One region of the Mesorhizobium sp. M7D.F.Ca.US.004.01.2.1 genome, then DNA from elsewhere that is predicted to be linked to it. Evidence: riboswitches for the same ligand, from Rfam matches in the RefSeq annotation. Region 1 holds a riboswitch; the other holds the start of a gene.
What was found. Region 1 has a riboswitch for cobalamin ahead of EN993_RS20875 (DUF1636 family protein). Riboswitches for the same ligand answer to the same signal wherever they lie in the genome.
Positions count from the first base shown of each region.

Region 2: it holds a riboswitch for cobalamin, as region 1 does, so the genes downstream of both, EN993_RS11780 (DUF1636 family protein) here and EN993_RS20875 (DUF1636 family protein) in region 1, are expected to answer to the same signal.

Region 1 covers NZ_RZRQ01000161.1:2,892-7,431, reverse strand. Annotated here, with positions in the region: gene EN993_RS20885 (NADH-quinone oxidoreductase subunit A) at 1-38, opposite strand, end outside; gene EN993_RS20880 (winged helix-turn-helix domain-containing protein) at 370-1,569, shown strand; cobalamin riboswitch at 1,600-1,804, shown strand; gene EN993_RS20875 (DUF1636 family protein) at 1,843-2,271, shown strand; gene cobW (cobalamin biosynthesis protein CobW) at 2,274-3,326, shown strand; gene cobN (cobaltochelatase subunit CobN) at 3,345-4,540, shown strand, end outside.
Region 2 covers NZ_RZRQ01000061.1:3,265-7,804, forward strand. Annotated here, with positions in the region: gene EN993_RS11765 (D-arabinono-1,4-lactone oxidase) at 1-60, shown strand, start outside; gene EN993_RS11770 (alanine racemase) at 57-1,202, shown strand; gene EN993_RS11775 (AraC family transcriptional regulator) at 1,207-2,040, opposite strand; cobalamin riboswitch at 2,306-2,513, shown strand; gene EN993_RS11780 (DUF1636 family protein) at 2,606-3,010, shown strand; gene EN993_RS11785 (ABC transporter ATP-binding protein) at 3,007-3,795, shown strand; gene EN993_RS11790 (ABC transporter substrate-binding protein) at 3,847-4,540, shown strand, end outside.

The DNA.
Region 1 (4,540 bases):
AGGACGATGGGCAGGTATGAGCTTAGAAGTGCGTTCATGCTCGGCTTTCCGTTGGCGCCAATCCACGTTGATTACAGCACCGGACCCTAATGCGGAAGCGTGACAGTTTAACCGCTGAACCGTTTTAAGGGCCTATGCTGCAACGCGGCGAGGGTTAGCGCAGCACTTCCAGCGAAGCAAGTCAAACCTTGTTCAAAACACTAACCTGGACGGCATATCCGGGGAAACTGGTCCGATCCGCTCCTGTTTGATTTCCTTCGTTTTTTACTCCACTTTTCTCTCCTGACATGGTTGCCGCCAAAACCCTGCTAGCATGGGCTGGAATCACCCATCCGACCCTCGGCCAAAACACTTCAAAGTGATGCCTGCATGAAGGAAAAGATCTCGCTCCCCATGGCCCGGCGCATCGCGCTTGCCGCCCAGGGGTTCCTCGATCCCCGTCCGGCCGGTACCCCCGACCGCCGGCATCTTGCCCGCACGCTCTCCCGCACCGGCCTGTTGCAGATCGATTCCGTCAGCGCGGTGGTGCGCGCTCATTATATGCCGCTCTATTCACGCCTTGGCCCCTACCCGCTCTCGCTGCTCGACAACGCGGCCGTGACGCGCAAGCGCACGGTGTTCGAATACTGGGCGCACGAGGCCTCCTTCCTGCCGGTCGAGACATATCCGCTGATGCGCTGGCGCATGCAGCGCGCCGAGCGCGGCGATGAAATGTATCTGGGGCTTGCCAAATGGGGCCGCGAGCACGCCGCCTATATCGAAGAGATCTACCGCCAGGTCGCCGATCGCGGCCCGATTGCCGCTTCCGCGCTCGAAGGCCAGAAAGGCTCGGGCGGCTGGTGGGGCTGGAGCCATGCCAAGCATGCCTTCGAATGGCTGTTCTGGGCCGGCCGCATCACCACGGCGCACCGCCGCGGTTTCGAGCGGTTCTATGATCTGCCCGAACGCGTGCTGCCGCAGGCGATCCTCGACCTACCGGTGCCGGCGGCCAAGGATGCGCACCGCGAATTGCTGCGCATTTCCGCCCGCGCCCATGGCATAGCGACGTCAGGCGACCTGCGCGACTACTTCCGCCTGTCGCCGGCCGACATGAAGGGCCGGCTGGAGGAACTGGTCGAAACAGGCGAGCTGCTGCCGGTGCGTGTCGAAGGTTGGGACAAGCCAGCCTATCTTCAGAAAGACGCCCGTCTGCCCCGAAAGATCGAGGCCCGCGCCCTGCTGGCGCCGTTCGATCCCGTCGTCTTCGAGCGTTCGCGCACGGAGCGGCTGTTCGACTTCCACTACCGCATCGAGATCTACACGCCGGCCGACAAGCGGCAATACGGCTATTATGTCCTGCCGTTCCTGCTCGGCGACAGGATCGTGGCGCGTGTCGATCTCAAGGCCGATCGCCCAGCAAGCGTGCTGCGGGTCCATGCAGCCTATGCCGAGCCCGGCGCGCCGCCTGAAACCGCTGCTCAGCTCTTCGAGGAATTGAAGCAGATGCAGGGTTGGCTGGGTCTCGAGCGCATCGAAGTGACGCCCGCCGGCGATTTGGGCCCGGCGCTGGCCGACATCGCCGTGTCGTAAGCTCGCGTTGACACCGCCGCCCGCAAAAGCCTAAATCCGGTTCCAGATGGTCCCTTGCCCGCAACGGCAGGGGCTAAGAGGGAATGCGGTGCGGGGCAAAATCCCAAATCCGCGGCTGTCCCCGCAACTGTAAGCGAAGAGCCAAGGCCGAAAGCCACTGGGAATTCCCGGGAAGGCGGCTACCCAAGGCGATGACCCGCGAGCCAGGAGACCTGCCGTCTGCGACTGTAGAATCCGATCGCCCGGCGGGTTTCCGGGCAAGGAGCCCGATTTTTGGACCACGACAGCAGTTTTTCGGCTGGCACAGCGGATGTTTCGTCCGGCCATGATGATGCCTTGGCCGGCGTTACCGTCATCGTCTGCGCCTCCTGCCGCGATGAAACCGGCTCCGACGCTCATCCCCGCGCCGGCGAATCGCTGGCGGACGACACTCGCCGCGCCGCATCTGGCGACAACATCCGCATCCGCAGCGTCGAATGCCTTGGCAATTGCAAGCGGCGCCTGAGTGCCGCCATCCTGCGCGACGGTTGCTGGAGCTACGTCTTCGGCGACCTGACCGCGACCAGCGGCGCCGACCTCGTCACCGGAGCCAAACTCTTCGCCACCTCGAAGGACGGCCTGATTCCGTGGCGCGGCCGTCCCGATAGCCTGAAGCGTGGCCTCGTTGCCCGCATCCCTCCCCTCGACCTGCTGAAGGACTGACCATGACCGCTCCAGATTCGTCTGCGAACCTCTCCCGTGTTCCCTGCACCGTCGTCACCGGCTTCCTCGGCGCCGGCAAGACGACGCTGGTCCGCCATCTCCTGGAAAACGCCGGCGGCAAGCGTATTGCCATCATCGTCAACGAATTCGGCGACATCGGCATCGATGGCGAGATACTGAAGGGCTGCGGCATCGACACATGCCCGGAGGAAAACATCGTCGAACTGGCCAATGGCTGCATCTGCTGCACCGTGGCCGACGATTTCGTCCCGGCGCTCGACCAGATCCTCGCGCTGACGCCGAGGGTCGACCACATCCTGATCGAGACCTCGGGCCTGGCGCTGCCCAAGCCGCTGGTCCAGGCTTTCCAGTGGCCGAGCGTGAAAAGCCGGGTCACCGTCGATGGCGTCATTGCCGTGGTCGACGGGCCGGCATTGGCCGAAGGCCGCGTCGCCAACGACATGGACGCCCTGCAGGCGCAGCGCGCTGAGGACGAAACGCTCGATCACGACGATCCGGTCGAAGAGGTGTTCGAGGACCAGATCGCCTGCGCCGACCTGATCATCCTGTCGAAAAGCGACCTGATGGACGCCGCCGGCACCGCCCGCGCCAACGCCATCATCAACGAACACTCCGCCCGCGCGGTGAAGATCGTGCCGACGTCGCATGGCAAGGTCGATCCCTCCGTGCTGCTCGGGCTCGGTCTGGCCGTCGAGGACGACATCGAGAACCGCAAGTCCCATCATGACGGCGCCTTCAACCATGAGCATGACGACTTCGACACCTTCATCGTCGACATTGCCTCGATCGCCAATCCGGACGAACTGGCAAAACGCGTCGCCACCGTCGCCGAGGAAGAGAACGTGCTGCGCGTGAAGGGATTCGTCGAGGTCGGCGGCAAGCCGATGCGGCTCTTGCTGCAGGCGGTCGGGCCGCGCGTCAACCACTACTATGACCGCGCCTGGACCGCCACGGACGACCGCCGTTCGCGCCTCGTCGTCATCGGCCTGAAGGGGCTGAATCGCCCGGCGATCGAGCGTATACTTGCCGGCTGATTTCGGACACGGGTTGCGATGCACATCCTAACCACAACATCCGCCTCGCTCGACGACCTCGCCGAGCCGGTCGATCTGCGGCAGACGCCGGCGGATGTCGTGGCCCTGTCCTTCACCGACAGCGATCTTGCCGGACTGGCGGCGGCCTGGAAGGCCGATGCTCACCGCCTACCCTCGATGCGGCTGGCGGCGCTTCGTGACCTGCGCCACCCCATGTCCGTCGACCTCTGGGTCGACAGCGTCGCCCGTCACGCCAAAATCATCCTCGTGCGCATCCTCGGCGGCTACGACTGGTGGCGCTACGGGTGCGATCAGCTTGCCTCGACCGCCCGCGAGCGCGGCATAAAACTGGCGCTGCTGCCCGGCGAATGCCGCGACGAAGACCTAAGGCTGATTGAAGCCTCGACGCTGCCGCGCGAGGAGTTGGACGGCCTGCTCGACTATTTCCGCGAGGGCGGCCCGGCGAATATGAGCGCGCTGGTGCATCGGTTGGCGCGGCTGGCGGGGGCGCAGGCAGAAACTGTCGAGCCGGTCGCGGTCCCAAAAGTTGGCTACTACGAACCCGGCCGCGGCGTCGTCCCCCTCCCCCTCGAGGGAAGGGTCCGGCCGCAGGCCGGGGGTGGGGTCCTCTCCGGAGCACGCCGAGCTAAAGAAACACCGCGCCCGGTCGTACCGACCCCACCCGGCCCTGCGTGCCACCCTCCCCTCGAGGGGGAGGGAAAGGTCGTGCCGATCCTGTTCTACCGCTCGATGCTGCTGGCCGCCGATGTCGCGCCCATCGACGCCCTCTTTGAAGCGCTCAGCCAGCGCGGCATCGCCCCGGTCCCCATCTTCGTCTCCAGCCTCAAGGACCCGGCATCGCTGGCGTTCGTGGAAACCGCACTCGCCGCGCTGAAACCCGCCGCCATCATCACCGCGACCGCTTTCGCGTCCGGCGCCGAACCCGGCGTCGAAACCTTGTTCGACCGCGCCGGCGTGCCCGTCTTCCAGGTCATCGTCGCCACAACCCGCCGCGACATCTGGGAGAACAACCAGCGCGGCCTGGCGCCCGCCGACCTCGCCATGCATGTCGTGCTGCCCGAGCTCGACGGCCGCATCCTCGCCGGCGCCATTTCCTTCAAGGGCGAGAGTGAGACCGATCCAGCGCTTGGCCACCGCGCCTTCGCCAACCGGCCGGAGCCGGATCGCGTGGCGCAGGTCGCGGACCGTGTCGC
Region 2 (4,540 bases), on a different contig from region 1:
GATCCGGAAAACCGCTTCGTCTCGCCCTACATTGCCGGCTTGTTCGGCATCGAGAAATGAGCGCCTATTTTTCCACCCTGTCGGATGCGCTGAAGCAAGCTGGCATCTTCCAGCCCTGCCTGGTGCTCGATCGCGATCGGCTGGACGGCAACATTGCCCTGGTCAAGGAGAGACTGGGTCCCGGCCTTGCCGTGCGGTTGGTCGACAAATCGCTCGCCTGCCTGCCGCTGCTTGCGCATATCGCCAAGGCGCTTGGCACCAATCACGTCATGACCTTCCACCCGCCGATCAGCGAGGCGGTGCTGAGGACGTTTCCGGATGCCGATCTGCTGTATGGCAAGCCGATACCCGTCGATGCGGCAAGGACGACGCTGACGACAGCTGACGCCGACTGGTCGCGTGTCTGCTGGTTGATTGATACGCAGGAGCGGCTGGCGGAATATGGCGCACTCGCGACCGACTTGGGCACAGAGCTGCGCATTGCTTTCGAGATCGATGTCGGGCTGCATCGCGGCGGCTTTGCCGATCCCGAGGCCTTGTCGAGGGCGTTGAATGCGCTCCTGGCCCACAAACGCCTGCGTTGCGAAGGCGTCATGGCCTACGAGGCGCACGCGCCGCTCATTCCGGCTCTGTTCGGCGGGCCGGCGAAAGCCTTGGCAAAGGCGTCGGCGCGGGCCGCGGCGTTCGTTGCTTGTCTCGGCCCCAACCAGCGCCGCATCCTGAACATCGGCGGCAGCAAGACCGCGCTGCTTCATCATGGCGGCGCGGCCAATGAAGTGTCGATGGGCTCGGCCTTCGTGCTGCCCAGCGACTTCGATACATCAGGTCTCGACGGCTTCCAGCCGGCGGCCTTCATCGCCACGCCAATGCTGAAAGTGGTCGAGCCGATGCTGCCCGGCCCGCCGGTCGTCACTCGCCTGCTGCAGGCGCTCGGCCGGTTTCCAGCCAAGGGCTGCTATCTCTATGGCGGCAAGTGGATGGCCGAGCCGGTGTTCCCCAAAGGCATGATGACGAACGGCCTGCTTGGCCTGTCCTCGAACCAGCAATTCATGGGCCTGCCGGCCGATGCTACCGCAAGGCCAGGCGACTACGCCTTCCTGCGCCCGACGCAGAGCGAGGCCGTGCTGCAGCAGTTTGGATCGATCGCGGTGTTTTCCGGCGGCAGGATAGTCGATCGCTGGCCGGCGCTGCCAATGGCATGATCGCCTACGCCTTGACCGGCACCCAGATCTCCAACCCGCCATTGCCGCTGTGGGCATCGAATTCGGGACCATAGCGCCCGAATTCCGGTGCATCTGCGATGTCATGACCGGAGGCGGGTAGCCAGCTGTTCCAGATCGTGTTGATCGTGCGGCGGATTGTCGAGATGTGCTCCCGATGCGAGAACACCGCGTATTTCTGCGCCGGCACCCTCACCCGGTAGAACTCCTTCGGCAAGTCCGCAAAATCGGACACTTCGACGCCGACCACATAGTCGAAATTGCCCGCGTCGTCGCCGTTGAGGCAGACGCCGTAGAAAACGCCGGCGATCTCGCCGGGGATGTTGCCGATATAGGGACTGAAGCGCTGCCACTGCATCGGAATGCCGGCGCTGCTCTCGCAACTGTAGCGTTCGCCAAAGCCACCGATAAGGAAGGGCCGGCTGGTCTCGAAGCGCGGCGGTTCGAGTGTGCTGAGCAGGGAATGGTCCATCAGGATTGGCTCCACAAGGTCGAGGGTCTTAGTCGTGCCTTGCGCGCGCACCAGTTCCGGCGTGGTGCCGAACTGGTCGCGGAAGGCACGGGTGAACGCCTCATGCGAGTTGTAGCCGGCATCGAGCGCAACGCTGAGGATGTCGGGCGCCCCGCCGGCCAGCTTGCGTGCCGCTTCGGTCAGCCGGCGCGAGCGCATGTAGCCCATCACCGAGCGGCCGGTGGCAGCGCCGAAAGCCCGCGTCACATGAAAACGCGACACGCCGCTGCTTTGGGCGACATCGTCGAGCGAGATCGCTTCCGGCAGATGGCTCTCGACGAACCACAGCGCTTTCTCGGTCGGGTTCATTTTTCTTCTCGCATTGGCCAGATCATGATGCCGTTCCCTGGCGCGGCCAGTTTGATCGAAATTGCGCATCCGGCGCAATCCGCGCCAATCCCGTCGCAGTTCGCGCACCGATATGGCCCAGCACGTCAAGCGCTTCGCTTGACAGCGCCAGGCGACACTTTATAGAACGTTATATTATTACACACCGCGAGCGTGCAATGTCTGCCTCCCTCACGTGGCCCATCACTCCATCCGAGAAATCCGTTGCGATGCGATCGGCGCAAAACTACGCTGAGGCGGTGATGGTCCCCGAGTCGAAAGGCGAGGGGTGAAAAGGGAACGCGGTGAGATCCCCAGGGATCGAGGCCGTGGCTGCCCCCGCAACTGTAAGCGGCGAGCAAAATCCATGAATGCCACTGGCCGGCAAGGCTGGGAAGGCTGGATGGCGCAACGACCCGCGAGCCAGGAGACCTGCCATCAGCATGAGTTGACCGGACGGGGTGTGCCGGGAGGAAACGCGAATCTCGGTCTTGTCGGCCGGCTCGCCAGCTTCCTTCCGTCGCCAGTTTTGGAAAGTGACGGAAAGTTGGACGGCTCCATCGATCCCATCCATCGCATCATCGTGTGCACGCTTTGCTGTGACCTTGTGACCGGGGTCAGGTCCGGGGAAGACCTTTGCACCGATTTGCGCTCCCGGCTTTCGGCCCAGCATGAGCCGGCCGTTGCGCGCGGCTTCGCGGTCGAAGGCGTGGCCTGCATGGCGGGCTGCTCGCGGCCGCTGACCGTCGCGTTTCAGGCACACGGTAAAGCTGCCTATCTCTTCGGCTCCATCGACGCGCGCGCCGATGTCGGCGACCTCGTGCGATTCGCCAGACTCTACGCGTCGCTCGCCGATGGCTGGTGCAGTTCCGGTCAGCGTCCGGCGGGATTGGCCGGCAAGACGCTGGCCCGCATTCCCGGTTCGGGCAATCCGGCGGGCGGCAGCCGATGACCGCAGCGCTCCTCGAAGCCCATGACCTCTGCGCCATGGCGAATGGGCGGGATCTGGTTCAGGCGGTCAGCCTGTCGGTGGCCGCTGGCGACCGCCTTGCCATCATCGGTCCCAATGGCGCCGGCAAGACGACGCTGGTGCGCATGCTGTCGGGCATGCTGCGGCCGAGTTCCGGCGAGGTGAAGCTCACTGGGCGCCGGCTGGACAGGATTTCGGCCGCCGAGCGGGCACTGCATATGGCCGTTGTCGGCCAGACCGACCAGCCCGATCCGCGGCTGGCGGTGATCGACTATGTCGAGCTTGGCCGGGTCCCGCACGCCGGGCTGAGACGCAGGAGCGAGGAACGCGATATTGTCGTCGATGCGCTGCGCCGGGCCGGCCTGCTGCCGCTGCTTGGCCGCACCATCGGCTCGCTGTCGGGCGGCGAGCGCCAGCGTGCCCAACTGGCCCGCGCCATCGCCCAGCAGCCAAAGATCCTGTTCCTTGATGAGCCGACCAACCATCTCGATCCGCGCGCCCGCGGCGAACTGCTCGAACTCGTGGCCGGCCTTAGCATGACCGTGATCGCGGTGCTGCACGATCTGGCGCTGGTCGCGCCGTTCGCCACCAAGGTGGTGGTGATGAACCACGCGCGTCTGCAAGCGCTCGCCGCGCCGCGCGAAGCGCTGACCCAAAAACTGATCCGCGAGATTTTCGGCATCGATGTTCTGCGTCTGCGCCATCCGACCGAAGACCGCGAACTGACGGTGTTCGAAGTGCCAAACCGTGCCGCGCCGCCGTCCTGATTGAAGCCATTCGGTATTCGACCCATCCCATCCACAAAGGAGCAACACCCCGTGAAACGCCTTGCCTTTTCGCTTGCCTTCTCGCTTCTGGCCTCGACAGCCCTGGCCTTCCCCGTGACCGTCGACAGCTGCGGCAAACCGCTGACCTTCGATGCCGCACCGAAGCGCGCCGTGATCCATGATCTCAACATGGCCGAGATGGCTTTCGCGCTGAAACTGCAGCCGTCGATCGTCGGCCTGACCGGCATCACCGGATGGTACAAGGTCGGTCCCGAGTTCAAGGCCGAGCAGGGCTCGATCCCGGAACTGGCGCCGAAATACCCGACACTCGAAAACCTCGTCGCCGTCGAGCCCGATTTCTTCTTCGCCGGCTGGTACTACGGCATGAAGCCGGGCGGCGAAGTGACACCCGATACGCTTGCCCCGCACGGCATCAAGACGCTGGTGCTGACGGAAAGCTGCGTTCATCTCGACAAGAACCGCCCGGCCGCCTCGATGGACCTGCTCTATGGCGACGTCGAAAAGCTGGGCAAGATCTTTGGCAAGGAGGCCGAGGCTGAAAAGCTCGTTTCGGGCTGGAAGACGCAGCTCGCCGATATCACCGCCAAGGTCGGCGACCGCAAAGGGACCCGGGTGTTCCTCTATGATTCCGGCGAGGACAAGCCGTTTACCGCAGGCAAGTTCGCCATCCCCAGCGCAATGATATCAGCCGCCGGCGGCGACAACATCATGGCCGACATGGACA